Regions from separate parts of the Arthrobacter sp. ASL1 genome, predicted to be linked through region 2. Evidence: riboswitches for the same ligand, from Rfam matches in the RefSeq annotation. Region 2 holds a riboswitch; each other region holds the start of a gene.
What was found. Region 2 has a riboswitch for cyclic di-AMP ahead of AC1MEQ_RS09870 (C40 family peptidase). Riboswitches for the same ligand answer to the same signal wherever they lie in the genome.

Region 1 (5,678 bases), on a different replicon from region 2:
TTCGTCAGGATCGCGATGCCCATGCTCCCGGACACCTGGCGGGCGTGGGCGTGGGTGGTCGTCGCGATCGGCATCGTCTCGGTCCTCTACGGCGCCCTCGTCGCGGTCGCGCAGACAGACATCAAGCGCATGATCGCCTTCACCTCCGTCAACCACATGGGCTACGTCGTGCTCGCTGTCGGCGCCGCCGGCGTCCTGGGTGCCAACAACGCCGAAGCACAGCAGCTGGCCATCGTCGGGGCCGTAACCCAAATGGTCTCCCACGGCCTGGTCACCGGGGCCCTGTTCCTGCTCGCCGGTGTCTTCCACGACCGCACCGGAAGCTACGACCTGCGCCGGTATGGCGGCCTGGCCCACCCCGCACCACGGTTCGCCGGGTTCTTCGCGATCGCCGCATTCGCCTCGCTCGGACTTCCGGGCTTCAGCGGCTTCATCGCCGAATTCCAGATCTTCACCGGCAGCATCGGAACCACCCCCTGGGCCCTGGTTGCCCTTCCCGGCATCCTGATCACCGCAGTCCTTTTCTTGCGCGCCTTCCAGCACGTGTTCACGGGCCAGACACGGGAACTGTCCGTCGGTTTCAGCGACCTGCGCCCCCGCGAGAGCACGGCCCTGGCCATCCTGATGGGGCTGTCCGTGCTCATCGGTCTCATCCCCGGCCCGCTGCTGGCGATGATCGGACCCGCGGCGCAGAACCTCGTCGTCAGCCTGGGCCCATGACGGCAATGGCAATGGACATGGACTACCCGGCGCTGCTGCCAGAGATCATCCTGCTCGCCACGGCAGTGCTGGTGCTGCTGGGCGGCAGCTTCCTGCCCCGCACCCGCCAGCATCCCACCCGCTGGCTCACCCTCGGTGCCCTGGTCGCCAGCGCAGCGACCGGGATGGCGGCAGTGCCGGGAGGGCCGGAGTCGATCTTCAGTGGAACCTACGCACTGGACCCGTCCACTGCGGTCGTGCGGATGGCGGCCCCGCTGGCCACGCTCGTGGTGGTCCTGCTCGGCCGGCATGAATTCGCCAGCACGGCGCGTGAAAGCGAAACCTATGCCCTGTTGTTGCTGGCCACGCTCGGAACAGTCGTGATCGGGGGGACGACCGACCTGCTGGTCCTGGTCGCCGGGTACCTGCTGGCGAGCATCCCCCTGTACGCGCTGATCGGCCTATCGCGCAGCGGGACGGCCGCCGAGGCAACCCTGAAGACCTACCTCATCGGCGCCCTGTCCGGAGTCCTGCTCATGGCAGGCGTTGCCGTGCTGACCGCAGTTGCCGGCACGAGCAGCTACGCGGGCATGACGGAGGCTCTTCCCCAGGCCCCGCAGGCCGCCGTCGCCGGCGGGGCCGTCGCGGTCCTCATCGGCTTGACCTTCAAGGCCGGTGCGGTGCCCGGCCACTTCTGGATCCCCGACGCCAGCCAGGCCTCCGGGATAGGCATCGCAGCGTTCATCACGACCGTGCCGAAGATCGGCGCACTCGTGGCCATGGGCCGGCTGGTGGCACTCATGCCCGCCACGGTGGATGTCCCGCTGCTCGTGGCCGTGCTCGCAGCGGCCAGCATGGGCATCGGAAACCTTGCCGCGTTGGCGCAGGAGAACGTCAGGCGCCTGCTGGGCTGGTCGACGGTCAGCCAGGTCGGCTACCTGCTGATGCCCGTTGCCGTCATCACCCGCAGCGAGGGCGCCTCGGTGGCCCTGCTGGCCTACATCGTCTTCTACGCGCTAACGAACCTGGCCGTGTTCGCCGTCGTCGCCTGCTTCCCCCGGCGCGAAGAGCTGGGCGACTGGGTGGGATTGGCACGTGGGCACCCGTGGCTGACCGGTTCCCTCGTCGTGGGGGCCCTCAGCCTCGTGGGAACACCGCCCACGGCGGTGTTCCTGGGCAAGGTCGCCGTGTTCACCGTCGCCTGGAATGGCGGCATGTCCTGGCTGGTCGTGTTCGCCGCAGCCAACACGGTGCTGAGCCTTGTCTACTACCTCAGGCTCATCCGCCCCGCCTTCCACCCCGCCGGGGACTGCAGCACCGGTTTGTCCACGGCGCCACGGGAGGTTGCCCGCACCGTGGTGGCCACCGCTATCGTGCTCGGTGCCCTGGTCCTCGCAGCCGGGGCCGTCGGGGCCGGAATCTGGTTCGCCGTCGCCGGGTGAACCGCTTCGGTCATCGGGCCAACCACTCGGGATGGCCGGCGTGGTCGATCGTGCGTTGTGGCTGCACTTTCCGCTTACCGTGTACCGCCAGGAAGACTTCGAGGACCATCGTCTTGCATCACCGCCCGGAACCAACGGCCAGGGAGGGAAAGGTCGTCGAGACCAAAAGGACACGGTTCCGTAATCGATTCGTGACTTTTACATCCGTTTCATGTAAATTCATTTGCGTGCCGGGCTTCCTATGAGCCCGGCACACCCGAGTGGATTGCCGAGCACTGCCACCACTTCGGGTTCCGTTCGCGAAGCTTCTGGCAGTGGCGGGGGAACCAAATCCGGGTCCACCGGGCCCTTGGGGTTAAGCGTCTCGCTGCCATTCAGCGCAGACGCCGAGTGACTCCCACTCGAACCCGACAGCTAACCCCGCAGGCATTGGGAGAGGTAATCAACACATGACCAAGCGACACCTGGGCCGCCACCGCGCCATGCCCGTCCGCAGCAACCCCTTGGGCTCGATCTCCAAGGCGGTTTCCTCCAACGCAGGTTCCGTTGGCCGCCAGGCCGCTGTCATCGCTGCGGCTTCCGGCCTCGTGCTGACCCTCGGCGTTCCGGCCGAGGGTGCCCCGGCCGCCCGCGAGGCTGCCAAGGCCCCGGCTGCGGACATCCTGCGTACTTCCGTGGACTCCCCCGCCGCCGTCACCGTTGCGGACGCCAAGCCACAAGATCTGAAGCAGATCAAGGTCTCCGTCGCCGACGTCAAGTCCACTGACGGCTCGGCTCACCGCGCGGCATTGCGCAAGGCCGCAGCCGAGCGCGAAGAAGCCCAGGAAGCCGCCGCCGAGCGTGAAGCCGCCCAAGAAGAAGCCGCTGCAGCCGAGCGCGAGGAAGCGGCCGCAGGTGCAGCCATGACCCGCGAGAGCCGCCAGTCCTCTGCGCAGGCGAGCACGAGCACGAGCACGAGCACGAGCAACAATACGTCGGCAGGCTCGGTCACCACGGCCTCCACCCCTAAGAAGACCGACGCCGCCCCAACGTCCAGCGCCGGCCTCTCGGGCATCGCGGGCATGGCCATGAGCTACGAGGGCACACCCTATGTCTGGGGCGGTAGCAGCCCTTCGGGTTGGGATTGCTCCGGGTTCATCCAGTACATCTACGGCAAGGCCGGGATCAGCCTGCCCCACAACACGACCGCCATCCGCACCAGCGGCAAGTTCGTGCGCACCTCCAACCCCAAGCCCGGCGACCTGGTCTACCAGAACGGCGGCAGCCACGCGGGCATCTACATCGGTGGCGGGAAGATCATCGGCGCACAGAACCCCTCCGTCGGCACCGTGGTTCGTCCGGCCGACAGCCCCTACGGCCCGTTGATGGGCTACTACACCTACGTAGGCTAAGCAATATCCGCAGTAGGGCCCCTCCGCTCTCGGAGGGGCCCTACGTGCATCTACGATGAAAACCGCACCCGCCGGAGCGTCTCAGCGAGAACTCGGGTGCGTCACAGGCAGCACGTCCGCATGTCAGCTTCAGAAGTCGAATGCAATGCCTGTCACCGGACGTCCACCCCGGCAGTCTTTGCCTCCCGTCCCAGTCTGCGCCGACAAGTAGCTTGTCCCGTCATTGCAGGCGGCGCACACTCTGGCTATGGAACAAACGTATTCTGCGACCGTCTACGCTTCCAGCGCGCACCCCAAGGACTGGGGTCGAGCCATGGCCAAGGCCATGGCACAGCTCCTGGAGCTCTTCGACGGCGACCAGTCCGGTAGCCACGAACGGCTCTTCGGCCAGGAACTGCGCCTGCTCATCGCCAAAGCAGAAGAAGGCGCGGACATCACCATCTCATGGGCTCCGCCCCTCCCGGACTGAACGGCCGGTCGCGCCCGGCGTCAGGGACAATATTTCCGACGAAGCAGCCCAAGCCGGTGCGCTGCACCTGGCTCCCATGCGCCCGCGAAGGGCAAAAACGGGTCACGACCGATAGCCGCAGACCTTCCCCACCAAGGATCGTTTCCTTGGGAACCACTTGATCCGCTTTTGAGCTGGGAAAATGCGTATTATTGCGGGACCAGAGTTGCCAAGCACTGGCGCCCTCTGCAGAAACCGGAACCGGCCTAAGCAGCGGGGCTCCAGTCCTGACAAGGAGCCGCAGTGAATCGCTTCAAGCCTGTACCGCCCTCCCCTCGATTCCGGACCTCGCTGCCGGAGAAACGGCTACTGTTCGCGGGTTTCGCTACCGAGGCGGCTCTGTAAATGCCCATCGCCATCGAAAACAACCGCGAGCAACTCCAATACCAAATCTTCAAGGCCGGCGAACTGGCTGGCTTCGTGCAATACAGCATGGACGGCACCGACATGTGGCTTCTTCACACCTCCATGAAACGCCGCTTCAAATCGGAGCTACTGGTGGAACTCCTCATCCACCACGTCTTGACGGAAGCACACACCAGCCGCCTGGCTGTTTTTCCTTTCTGCCCGGCCATACGCACCTTCATCGCCGAGCACCGGGAATTCAGCGAACTTGTCCCCACCGCCTGGCAAGACCGCATTCCCTCGCCTTCCCACCAGAAAGCGGATGAGGACCCCAAGATCCCCCTCGACTTCGTCCGGCTGACAGGCTCCCGCCGGTCCCGCCACCATGAAACCAGCCTCACGTCCCCGGACGCGGCCGCCTTTATCCGTAGCGAAACGGGGGCGATCCCGCTGATAAGACAAGATCCCCAAACGGCCGGGCAACCGACTGAGGGATAGCCCGAGTCTCGGCGCGGCTGGAAAGTGACCCGGTTTCTGCCGGCGGGAAATCCGAATCGGACCGCAGGGTACTGTAGGCCTTGATCGAACCCTCACCCCGGACATGGTTCGATCCGCGGCCGCACGACCCCCAAGTGTGTGGCCGCACGAGCGTTTTTCGCTCTGAGACGCCCCCACTACTGAGACTAGCGGAGGCGCCTTAATGACGCGACCGCTCCAATTCGGAACCAGATCATTGCAGCGCTGCTGGATATCTTGCGCTCAAGTTGGGAAGTGGTGCACCAATGAGCCTGGATGGGAATCGATTTGGTATTGGAATGCGTATGGCCACAAACGATCCCGGTGTCCCGCGGGAACGGTGAAGACATAGTGACGCCCGCGGCAGGCAATGTGCGCTTCGATCGTCCGCTCGAAGAATTCAATTGCCGTATAGGCGGCATCGAGGCCACCTGTCTTCAGGAAATCCGCGTGGCCTCCCAGCGCATAGAGGTCATTGGCATGGCTGCCGCCAATCCACCCGGGGAATGCGCCGATTTGTCCGTTCGCCCAGATGGAGATGGCGCCGCGGTCCACGGGATCGAATTCCCCGACTTGGCCTTGCCCGCTGGTCAGGCGCATGGCTGTTGCGTCGAAGGCCACGCGTTGGAGGCGAAAGCCCCTGGACGCCGCGGGAATCAAGGCCAAAAGCGCCAGGCCTCGATGGGCATGGGCATTGGTTGAAGATACCGATCCAGACACCTTCGTGGATCCTTGCCGGGGAGCAGTCATGGTGCGTGCATCCGCCTCTCCCTAGAG
Region 2 (5,678 bases):
TCGAGGAGCCCGGCCACGGTGTCGGTGGTGGCCGGTGCCGCTGTCTGGGTCATGTGCTGCTTTCTAGGCCTTGGCGAAGGTGCGTTCGGACACTGCGGAGACGGCGGCCTCGAAGCGCTGGAGCCCGAGGTCGATCTCGTCGGCCGTGACCACGAGCGCGGGGATCAGTCGCACGACGTTGCCCTGCGGGCCGCAGGTGAGCGTCAGCAGACCGTGGCCGGTGGTCTCCTGTTGGATGGCGGCCGCGGTGGTGGCGTCGGGCTGGCCGTCGCCGGTGGTGAACTCGATGCCCTGCATCAGGCCCCAGCCGCGGACGTCGCCGATGAACGGGAAGCGGGACTGGATCTGCTTCAGCCCGGCCTGCAGCTGGTCGCCGCGCACCCGGGAGTTCTCCACGAGTCCCTCGTCGTCGACGACGGCCAGGGTGGCCACGCCGGCGGCGGCGGAGACGGCATTGCCGCCGTAGGTCCCGCCCTGGGAGCCGGGCCAGCCCTTGGACATCAGCTCGGTGGAGGCGGCGATGGCGGAGATCGGGAAGCCGGAGGCGATGCCCTTGGCGGTGATGAGGATGTCGGGGGTGGCGGTGGAGTGCTGGTGGCCCCAGAACTTGCCGGTGCGTCCGACGCCGGCCTGGACCTCGTCGATGATCAGCAGGATGTCGTGCCGTGTGGCGCGTTCGCGCAGCCCCTCGAGGAAGCGCGGCGGGGTGGGCAGGTAGCCGCCGTCGCCCAGGGCCGGTTCGATGAGGAAGGCGGCGGTGTCGTTCGGGGCGGTGCGCGTGGTCAGCAGGTAGTCCAGTTCCTGCAGGGCGAAGTCGATGGCGGTGTCCTCATCCCAGCCGTAGCGGTAGGCGTACGGGAAGGCGGACATGTGGACGCCGGCCATCAGCGGGGAGAAACCGGCGGAGAAACGGGTGCCGGCGGTGGTCAAGGACGCCGCGGCGACGGTGCGGCCGTGGAAGCCGCCCTGGAAGACCACGATGTTCGGTCGTCCGGTGGCCATGCGGGCCAGGCGGATGGAGGCCTCGACGGCCTCGGAGCCGGAGTTGGCGTAGAAGACGGAGTCCAGCCCGGACGGCAGCTTCTCACCGAGCTTGTCGGTCAGTTCCAGCAGCGGCTGGTGCATCACGGTCGTGTTCTGGGCGTGGATGATCTTGCCGCACTGTTCCTGCGCGGCGGCGACGACGCGCGGGTGGCAGTGGCCGGTGCTGGTCACCCCGATGCCGGTGGTGAAATCCAGGTATTCGGCTCCGTCGGTTCCGTAGATCCAGGATCCGAGGGCGTGGTCGACGACCACGGGGGTCGCTTGCTTCAACAGGGGGCTCAAAGTCGTCATGTGTTCATCGTGGTGGCCCGATCGGTAGATTGTCAACAATCTTTTTGAACTGTAGCGTTGATGACGTGAAACACACCGAAATGAACCGCCCGCGACTGGCCCTGCTCACCGCACCCGGCGTGCCCGAACCCTACAACCTGGACGCCATCCGCGAGCGCGCCGACGTCGTCGTCGCCCATGCCGACACCCTGGCCGAGGCGTTGCAGGGCGCCGGCACCCTCCTGTTGTGGGACTTCTTCTCCTCGGCACTTCGCGATGCCTGGCATGCCGCCGATGCGCTGGAGTGGGTGCACGTGGCCGCGGCCGGTGTGGATGCGATGCTCTTCGACGGATTGCGCGAGGCCCCGGTGGTGCTCACCAACGCGCATGGGACGTTTTCCCAGCCCATCGCCGAGTTCGTGCTGGCCTCGGTGCTCGCGCACGACAAGCAGCTGCACCGCAGCGAGGCGTTGCAGCGCCGGGGCACCTGGCAGCACCGCGAGCTGACGCGCACGGCCGGTTCACGCGCGATCGTGGTCGGGACCGGCGGGATCGGCCGGGCCACCGCCCGGTTGCTGCGGGCCGTCGGCATGCAGGTCCAGGGTGCCGGGCGCACACCGCGGGAAGCGGATCCCGACTTCGGCACCGTCTTTCCCAGCGACGAGCTCGCCGCCCGGGTGGGAGACGCAGACCATGTGGTGCTGGCCGCGCCGCTGACCGAGGCCACCCGCGGGATCTTGAACGCGCAGGTGCTGGCGGCCATGAAGCCGAGCGCCCACCTGGTCAACATCGGCCGCGGTTCCCTGGTCGATGAACCGGCGCTCATCGAGGCGCTCCGGGATGGCCAGATCGCCGCCGCCTCGCTCGACGTCGTTGCCGTCGAGCCGATGCCCGTCGACCACCCGTTCTGGGAGATGGAGAACGTGCACATCTCCGCCCACATGAGCGGCGATGTCCATGGCTGGCGGGACGAGCTGGCCGACCAGTTCCTGGCCAACCTCGACGCCTACATCGCCGGCGAGCCACTGAACAACGTGGTGGACAAGGACCGCGGTTACGTCAGTACCGCTCCGTCGTCGTAGCGCTGGTGGACTGCCATCGGGGAAGCCGCACGATCAGGCGTCCGGGTCGTCCATGGGTGCCCGGAACTCCTGAGCAAAGGCAGGCGGCGGCAATCCCGGCAGCCCACTCCAACGACTCGCCACGCGATTTCGCCATGGTGCTCCGAGCCGGCCAGGATAATTCATCTTTTGGTCGTCACAGATCCACATCCTTAAGGACGTGCGGGCCCCATCCGGCACGGATGGAGCCCACATATCGTCGCGGCTAGCCTACGTAGGTGTAGTAGCCCATGAGGGGGCCGTAGGGGCTGTCCGCAGGCCGTATCACGGTCCCGACCGAGGGATTTTGGGCACCGATGATCTTGCCGCCACCGATGTAGATGCCGACATGGCTTCCACCATTCTGGTAGACAAGGTCGCCCGGCTTGGGGTTCGAGGTGCTGACGAACTTGCCGCTGCCGCGAATGGCCGACGTGTTGTGGGGCAGGCTGATGCCGTGCTGACCGTAGACGTACTGCACGAAGCCCGAGCAATCCCAGCCGCTAGGGGAGCTCCCACCGAAAACGTAGGGCGATCCCTTGTACTGCATGGCCGTTGCGGCGATGCCGGACAGCCCTGCGCTGGGAGCGGAAGCCGGTTCGGCCTTCTTGGTCACGGTGCCGGCGGAAGCGGTCGTCACGCTCGAGTCGGAAGAGGAGGAGCTGGCGCTGGCGGTATCCCGCGAGCTGCTGCTCTGCGAGGACGCGGCGACTTGGCGGTCGGCGGAGGCCTCCTGGGCGGCTTCACGCTCGGCGGCGGCTGCCTGCTGGGCGGCTTCGCGCTCGGCGGCGGCCGCCTGCTGGGCGGCTTCGCGCTCGGCGGCGGCCTGGCGCTGTGCCTCGCGGTAGGCGGCACCGGACGTCGAGGAGATGTCGGCGACGGAGACCTTGATCTGCGAGCCCTTCGACTCCGGCTTCGCGGCGGGCACGGTCACGGCTGCCGGGGTGGTCACCGATGCACGCTGCACGTCGGTGACGGGGGCCTTATCTGCGGCGCGGGCGGCAGGCGCGGCCTCGGCCGGAAGGCCGAGGGTCAGCACGAGGCCGGACGCGGCGGCGATGACTGCCGCCTGGCGGCCGACGGAGCCGGAGTTTGAGGACACGGCCTTGGAGATCGACCCCAACGGGTTCGTGCGGACGGGCGTGGCGCGGTGGCGGCCCAGGGCTTGGCTCTTGGTCATGTAGTGAATACCTCTCCCAATGCCTGCGGGGTGAGCTGTCGGGTTCGGGTGGGAGCCACCCGGCGTCCGCGCTGATGATTCAGTGCGACGCGCTTAACCCCAAGGATCCTTGCGGACCCGATATTGGTTCCCCCGCCACTGCCAGACTTTGCGTGAACGGAACCCGCAGTGGTGGCAGTGCTCGGCAATCCACGCGGGTGTACCGGGCCCATCGGAAGCCCGGCACGCATACGAATTTACAAGAAATAAGTGTAAAAGTCACGAATTGGTTACGAAACGGTTTCCCTTGGGTCACGGTGGAGGTCGATGCGTAGCCAGCGTGATGCCCGGTTCGAGCCCCTTGGTAGATCCCTCGGCCGCTTGAGCGCCGGGCAGGGCCGCGGATTTCACCGTCTCGGTGAAGACCCCTCCGAGGCTCGCCCGGCTGATCCTCGGACAAAACAAGGCCATTTGGCTGCGTCCGTCCCGAGCCGTGCACGCCCGTGTGGTGGCGCGGACTTGACCGGTCGATTTGTCACTCCTTGCCCGTCTGGGCCTTGATGGCGGTGAACGACCGGCCCATGTCGCGGGAAACCTGGACACCGGTGGGAGAGGCGATCCAGACCTGGGGCTCGCTTTCGCTGGTGGTCACGTCGATGGCGGCCGCCTCTCCGGTGGTGTGGCCCTGCTTCCGCCAGGTGAAGCCGGCGTCCATGCTGGAATACACGGTTCCGTCGGGGGCGATTCCCGCCGCATTGGAGCCGGATACGGCGGTCAGCATCAACAGTGGTGCTCCGGGCACGGGGTTCCAGGACTTGCCGTGGTCGACCGAGCGCCTCAAACCGTCCTCGGTCGTGGCCAGGGCAACGTGGCCGTCCGTGGTGGCCGAGAGGTGGTAGGCCGGTATCTGGTCCTCGGCCGGGGTCCATGAGCTGCCACCTTCGTTGACGAGCAGTTGTCCATCGAACCCGATGATGGCCTCGTGGGTGGCTGCCAGGGCATGGAAGTCCGACTGGCCGGTGCGCGATAGCGGCGTCCACGTCTTGCCCTCATTGGTGGGTTCGATTAGGCCCACGGGGTTGGGTAGGTCCACCCCGGGGCCGGGGTGGCCCGAGGCGTAGAGGGTCCCGTTGGCGCCGGCGGTGAAGCCCATGAGGTCGATGTTCGGACCGATCTTGGTGGCGGGCTTCTTGGAGACGTCATACAGGCCGTCGTGGGTGGCAAGTAGGATCCTGCCCGTTTCAGCGTTGACGTCCATGCCGTGGATGTGGCTGGAGGGGTAGTCGGCGGCGGCTGCCGCAGGCACAGGATCGTCCAGGGTGGACGCGGGAGAACAGGCAGAGAGAAGCAATGCGCCCGCTGCCAGGACGGCAGCGGCTGAGGTTCGGCGGCGGGGCAGGAGGGGCTGGGGAAAATGAGGGGACATGCCGGTTCCTTCGGGAGTTCTCGGGTGCGCGGGAATGGGCCGATGTGGGACCGGACGGTACCGGCCCCACACCGACTGGGACGCAGGGCTGTGGTGGCCTAAAGGCCGGAGAGCAGGTCCTGCATTTCCTTGATCTCGGCCTGCTGCGTCTTGATGATCTGCTGGGCCAAGGCGATGGCCTGGGGGTTCTGGCCATCGGCGATCTCGTCCTCGGCCATGCCGACGGCACCCTGGTGGTGCTCGATCATCGCTTGCAGGAACATCCGCGCTGCGTCGGCGCCCTGCGCCGACCGGAGCTCATTGAGTTGCTCATCGGTCATCATTCCCTCCATGCCGTGTCCGGCCATGCCCATTTCCGTGGATTCGCCCCACGCCGTGAGCCAGCCGGTCATAGTTTGGATCTCCGGCCCCTGGGCGTCTTTGATCTCGGTGGCCAGATCGGTGATCTCGGGTTCGATCCCGTCCTTGGCCAGCATGATCCCGCTCATCTGGACGGCCTGCTGGTGGTGGGGGATCATCATCTGCGCGAACATCGTGTCCGCGTCATTGTGCTCGGCCGCCACCTCACTGACCGAGGTCGGCGATGTGGACTGTCGCGATGATGCCGAGCTGGAAGCCGAGTCCCCGGGTTCCTGGTTGCCGGCACAACCGACCAGGGAGATTGCTGCGGCCACGCCGA
Region 3 (5,678 bases), 750 kb from region 2:
GTCTTGGAGACGGCGTCGATCGAGGCGGTCCCGCAGATCCCGCAGGAGGAGGACGTGTAGACATGCCGGTCCAGGGAGGGGTCCGGGATGATGGCGCCGGGCCCCAGCTGGGCCTCGACGACGTTGAACGTCTGGCGACCGTCCTCGTCCTCGCCGGCGCAGAAGCGCAGGCTGGCCAGTTCGCCGGGGTCGGCGACGATGCCCTCGCTGACCAGGAATCCGGCGACGAGGTCGAAATCGTCGCCCGGGGTGCGCATGGTGACGCTGAAGACACGTCCGCCCATGCGGATTTCCAGGGGTTCCTCCGCGGCCATCGTCTCCTCGCGGACGCGCGGGCCGCCGTCCACCGAATACCGCACGATGCGGCGCCGTTGGGTCAATCTGCCCACCCGGGGGCCTCCTTCGCTCCGCCGCCTCGAGGGCGCGGCAACAGCGCCGGGCCGAGGCGTTTCACCGACCGTACCACGGCAGCGGGAGGTAGCCGACCGGGCCGCCGGCGGCAGCCCCGGCGGGCGGGACGACCAGCACCACGTCGGCATGGGCCAGCCCCCGCATCATGGCCGATCCGGTGTGCTCGGAGGGCACCAGCACCTGCCGGTCGGCCGCATCCGCCCAACGGGCCGGCAGCAACCGGTGGGAGTGTCCGGCCCCGCGGATCGCCTCACCGCTGCGGGCGGAAACCGGGGACGACGGCGGCTGGCCAGTGGCCGCTTCGAGCAGCGGTTCCAGCAGGGTCACCACGGCCATGAGCGCGGCCAGCGGATTCCCGGGCAGGGCGACGAGCAGCCGGCCGTCCGGCAGGCGGGAGAGCATGGCCGGGTGTCCGGGGCGCATGGCCACGGACCCGATGAGGGTGGTGGCGCCGAGCTGGTCGGCGGCCGGCCGCAGGTGGTCGGCCGGCGAGTGCCCGGTCCCGCCCGTGCTGACCAGCACGTCCATGGTACGGGCGGCCGGCGAGTCCAGCGCCTCGAGGGTGGCCCGGCGGTCATCGCCGATGCGCACGGTGTCCACCACGTCGCCACCCAGTGCCTCGATGCAGGACGGCAGGACGGGCCCGAAGGTGTCCCTGACCTGGCCGGGCAGCGGGATGCCGGAGGTGACGACCTCATCGCCGGTCAGCACCAGCCGGACCCGGAGCGGAGCGGTGACCGGCAGGGTGTCGTGCCCGCCGACGGCGGCGACGGCGATCTGGCCGGGGACCAGGCGGGTTCCGGCAGCCAGCAGCAGTTCCCCGGCGGAGGCCTCCCGTCCGGCGGGGCGGATGTCGGCCCCGGGCCGGGGCGTCCGCAGGGCGGAGAGGAGGCCGGGTCCCGGGTCCAGCACCGAGTCCTCCTGGCGCAGGATCGCCGTCGTGCCCGGTGGCACGGTCTCCCCGGTGACGATGGCCCGGGCGGTTCCCGGGGCGAGTGGGGAGGGGACGGCGCCGGAGGCGGAGTGCGGACGGGCGGCCGCGCCGGGCCGCCAGGGCCCCTGGCCCGCGACGGCCCAGCCGTCCATGGCGGAGGACGCGTAGTGCGGCATGGTGTGCAGGGAGGCGATGTCGCGGGCGAGGACACGTCCGGTGGCACGGGCCAGCGGCTCCTGCTCGACGGCACCGTGGTCTGCTGCGAGGGCCAGACCCGCCTCGTAGGCGGCGCTGCGGGCGCCCTGCCAGTCGGCTTCGTGCACTACTGGTCGGAGGCGCGGCGGTCGAGGAGCTGGTTGACCCGGGCGCGGGCCCCCTCCATGGAGGCCACCTCGCCGGCCATTCCCGCACCCGCGGCCAGGCCGGCCGCGTATCCGGCGATGTAGGTCGTCACCGGCGCGGCGGGCCGGATGATCGAGTGGGCGGCCACGCCGGCCATGCCCAGGATGGAGTCCACGTCGACGGGGGCGTCCGGGATCTCGAGGCCCTCCAGCAGTTCGGCCACCCAGGCATCCAGCTCTGGCATCTCGGTCATCCGTACCTCCTGTAGTGGCGGGCTATGGGGCCCCTCCGGGGGCCGAGGGACGGGCGATGCCCGCCTTGTCGGCGTCTTCCCAGGTGTCCACGTCCGCGTAGTCCACGCCGTCCAGGGACACCCTGACTATCTGCACCTTAGCAAGCAAGCGCATCATCGATGAGTTGGCCAGGCCCTCGCCCGGTTTTTCCGCGGCCTCGATGGCGCGCAACAGGGCCGGGGTCTCGATGACGCAGCTCAGTGGCTGAAGCCGTCCCTGGGCGTCGACGGGGACCCAGGCCCTGCCGAATTCGGCCAGCGGCATGGCCAGTGCGTTCGGCTCGACGGCGGGGTCGGGGCCGGCAACGGCCGCCGGCAAGGGGCCCTGGCCGCCGGCTGCGTGTTCCACCGCGTACTTGACGATGGCCGCAGCGACGGGCCCCGGGCTGATGAGGTCGGCGGCGAGGATCAGGGTCAGCGGTGCGTGCTCTCCCGGCATCGGCACTTCCCCGGCGGCACCGTCGCCCAGCGCGCGCATGCCGGCGGCTACGGCCGCCGCCGGTCCGGCGAACGCCGGGTACTCCCGCGTCAGGGTGATGATCTGGCCCGCATCCGCCTCGGTGGCGTAACGGGAGATGACCGGATTCAACTCGGTGGGGCCGACGACGGCGATGCGGTGGGCCGCCGCGGTGGCGCGCAGGGCATGGTCCAGCAGGGTGGCCCCGCCGTGGTGCAGCAGCGGCTTGTCGGTGCCGCCGAGCCTCCTGCCGCGTCCACCGGCGACGACGATGGCGTCGAAGTTCATGCCGCCCTCCCCGCGAGGAAATCCGTCCATTCGGGGGCGGGGCGTTCGAGTTCGGTGATGAACCATTGTGGGCCGCGCGGGCTTGTGGGCTTCACGCGCAGGTTCCACCCCAGTTGGCGAAGCGTCTTGTCCCCCTTGGTGCTGTTGCAGGCCAGGCAGCAGGCGATGAGGTTCTCCCAGCTGTTCGATCCTCCCCGCGACCGGGGCATGATGTGGTCCACCGTGGTCGCCGCCTTACCGCAGTAGCCGCACCGGCGTCCGTCTCGGCGCAGTACCCCGCGGCGGGTCACGTTGACGGACTCGCGGTACGGGACCTTGACGTAGCGGTTGAGCAGGATGACCGAGGGGCGACCCAGGACCATCCGTGGCGTGACGACCGGCTCCCCGACCTCGGCCAGGACGCTGGCCTTGCCCGTGAGCACCAGCAGCAGCGCGCGGCGGAAGGTGACCACCGCCAGTGGTTCGTATCCTGCGTTCAGTACCAGGGTTCGCATCAGCGTTCCTCGTCGTGGTGTGCACCCGCACCGGCCAGCCAAGCCGTCGGACCCGGGCGCCGTGCAAGGGCCATCGGGCACCAGCCTAAGCCCGGCGGCGCCGCCATGGGGAGTAGGGCGCGGCTGTCGGCGGCGTGTCCGCGGTCCCCCGGGCGCGTGTTCACGCCCCGGTCGCTGGCGGTTCAGCGGCTGGTACGGACTCGTTCACGGTCGGAAACGAGCCGTCTTAAACCAGCGAAGTCCCCACCCAAACGGGTGAGGACTCCACTAAAGGCGTTTTCGACTAGCCGACGTAGGTGTAGTAACCCATCAGCGGCCCGTACGCGCTATCGGCCGGACGAAGCACGGTGCCGACCGACGGGTTCTGGGCCCCGATGATCTTGCCACCACCGATGTAGATGCCCACGTGGCTTCCACCGTTCTGGTACACGAGGTCGCCCGGCTTGGGGCTCGAGGTGCGAACGAACTTGCCGCTGCCGCGAATGGCAGAGGTGTTGTGGGGCAGGCTGATGCCGTGCTGACCGTACACGTACTGCACGAATCCGGAGCAGTCCCAGCCACCCGGGGTCGAGCCGCCGAAGACGTACGGCGAGCCCTTGTACTGCATGGCGGTAGCGGCGATGCCGGACAGCCCTGCACTGGGAGCGGATGCCGGCTCGGCCTTCTTGGTCACGGCACCGGCGGAGGCGGTCGTCACGCTCGAGTCGGAAGAGGATGAGGCGCTGGAGGTCCCCTGCGAGCTGCTGGCCTGCGAGGACGCGGAGCGGTCGGCTGCGGCCTGCTGGGCGGCTTCGCGCTCTGCGGCGGCGGCCTCCTGGGCGGCTTCGCGCTCGGCGGCGGCCTGGCGCTGTGCCTCGCGGTAGGCCGCACCGGACGTCGACTTGATGTCGGCGACGGAGACCTTGATCTGCGAGCCCTTGGACTCCGACTTCGCGGCGGGCACGGTCACGGCTGCCGGGGTGGTCACGGATGCACGCTGGATGTCGGTGACCGGGGCCTTGTCGGCGGCGCGGGTGGCCGTGGTGGCCTGGGCCGGAACACCGAGGGTCAGCACGAGGCCGGACGCGGCGGCGATGACTGCTGCCTGGCGTCCGACGGAGCCGGCGTTGGAGGACACGGCCTTGGAGATCGACCCCAACGGGTTGGTGTGGACGGGCGTGGCGCGGTGGCGGCCCAGAGCTTGACGCTTAGTCATGTATTGAGTACCTCTCCCAATGCCTGCGGGGTGAGCTGTCGGATTCGAGTGGGAGTCACTCGGTGTCCCGTCCAGTGAAATGGACCGCGACACTTAACCCCAAGGATCCTTGCGGACCCGAAATGTGGTTCCCCCGCTACTGCCAGCGATTCTTTGCGAACGGACCTCGGGCGGTGGCAGTATTCGGCAATCTGCCCGAGTGTGCCCGGCCCCTATGCGGCCTGGCACGTCGACAACGATATATGAAATGTTTGTAAAAGTCACGTTCAGGTCACGGAATGGTTATTTCCCGATCACGGCCCCTGGTTTTCGGACCCTACAGCCACCCTGCGGGGTCGACCGCGTTGCCGTCGACGAGCACCTCGAGGTGCAGGTGGCAGCCGGTCGAGTTGCCGGTCGTTCCGCTCAAGGACACCACGTCCCCGCGCTTGACCGCCTGCCCGACCGAGACCTTCAGGCTGGTGTTGTGGTTGTAGGTCGTCTCCAGGCCATTGCCATGGTCGATGCGCACCCGGTTGCCCGAATGGCCGGCCCAGCCCGCCTGGACGACCGTCCCCGATGCCGATGCCTTGACAGGGGTTCCACAGGGAACGCCGTAGTCCTGGCCGATATGAACCTGGGCCCCTTCGCCCGTCGGATTTGCCCGTGCGCCGAAGGGCGAGGTGATCCTGACGTGGTCGACGGGCTGGGCCAGGACACCTTGGGTGTCGATGGTGTTGATGTTCCCGCCGGAGGCGGACATCAGGTAGCTGAGCTGGTCGTCCTTGGTGAAGCTGCTGGACACCGAGGCCCGGACCACCGAGAAGTTCTCGGATCCCGGCACGGTCACGTCGGCGACGTTGACGGCCGACTCGTGGGCCACGCGCTGAGCGGGTTCCTCCTCGCTGCCGGCCAGGGTGGGGTAGGCAGCGGCCAGCGCCAGGCCGGACACCGCGGCAACCGCCGCGAAGCGGTGGCTCCAGGCCAGCGCCGGGCGCGCCGCGGTGCGTGGGGCAGCTGCCCCACCGCGCGGCTTCTTCGGCAAACCAGCCGGCCGGGGTTCCGCGGATACGGCGCGCGTGCCCTCCGGAAGGCCGATGACCGTCGCGTCGAAGCTTCCCCGGTTCTGGACCGAGGCCGCGTGCGGATGCACCGGGGCGGCGTCGGCCAGCAGGGGGATGATGTCCGCAACCGGAGCGGTTTGCTCGGCCACGGCGGGCGCGGCGGCGTCCTGCCGCAAGGGGGCGGCGGAGGGGGCGTAGCGCATGGCGCCGTCGTAGCGGCGC

Region 1: linked by a shared signal. The riboswitch ahead of AC1MEQ_RS18880 (C40 family peptidase) and the one ahead of AC1MEQ_RS09870 (C40 family peptidase) in region 2 are both predicted to bind cyclic di-AMP.
Region 3: linked by a shared signal. The riboswitch ahead of AC1MEQ_RS06340 (C40 family peptidase) and the one ahead of AC1MEQ_RS09870 (C40 family peptidase) in region 2 are both predicted to bind cyclic di-AMP.

What each region holds. Positions count from the first base shown of each region.
Region 1 covers NZ_JBWXQH010000002.1:40,823-46,500, forward strand. Annotated here, with positions in the region: gene AC1MEQ_RS18870 (complex I subunit 4 family protein) at 1-720, shown strand, start outside; gene AC1MEQ_RS18875 (NADH-quinone oxidoreductase subunit N) at 717-2,141, shown strand; cyclic di-AMP (ydaO/yuaA leader) riboswitch at 2,423-2,584, shown strand; gene AC1MEQ_RS18880 (C40 family peptidase) at 2,591-3,532, shown strand; gene AC1MEQ_RS18885 (hypothetical protein) at 3,780-4,001, shown strand; gene AC1MEQ_RS18890 (GNAT family N-acetyltransferase) at 4,386-4,883, shown strand; gene AC1MEQ_RS18895 (hypothetical protein) at 5,145-5,522, opposite strand.
Region 2 covers NZ_CM155284.1:2,094,495-2,100,172, reverse strand. Annotated here, with positions in the region: gene AC1MEQ_RS09885 (FAD-binding and (Fe-S)-binding domain-containing protein) at 1-53, opposite strand, end outside; gene AC1MEQ_RS09880 (aspartate aminotransferase family protein) at 64-1,335, opposite strand; gene AC1MEQ_RS09875 (D-2-hydroxyacid dehydrogenase) at 1,416-2,396, shown strand; gene AC1MEQ_RS09870 (C40 family peptidase) at 2,641-3,594, opposite strand; cyclic di-AMP (ydaO/yuaA leader) riboswitch at 3,601-3,764, opposite strand; gene AC1MEQ_RS09865 (F510_1955 family glycosylhydrolase) at 4,109-4,879, opposite strand; gene AC1MEQ_RS09860 (DUF305 domain-containing protein) at 5,098-5,678, opposite strand, start outside.
Region 3 covers NZ_CM155284.1:1,343,928-1,349,605, forward strand. Annotated here, with positions in the region: gene fdhD (formate dehydrogenase accessory sulfurtransferase FdhD) at 1-389, opposite strand, end outside; gene AC1MEQ_RS06320 (molybdopterin molybdotransferase MoeA) at 451-1,668, opposite strand; gene AC1MEQ_RS06325 (DUF6457 domain-containing protein) at 1,668-1,940, opposite strand; gene AC1MEQ_RS06330 (NTP transferase domain-containing protein) at 1,963-2,724, opposite strand; gene AC1MEQ_RS06335 (HNH endonuclease) at 2,721-3,218, opposite strand; gene AC1MEQ_RS06340 (C40 family peptidase) at 3,502-4,413, opposite strand; cyclic di-AMP (ydaO/yuaA leader) riboswitch at 4,420-4,596, opposite strand; gene AC1MEQ_RS06345 (M23 family metallopeptidase) at 4,730-5,678, opposite strand, start outside.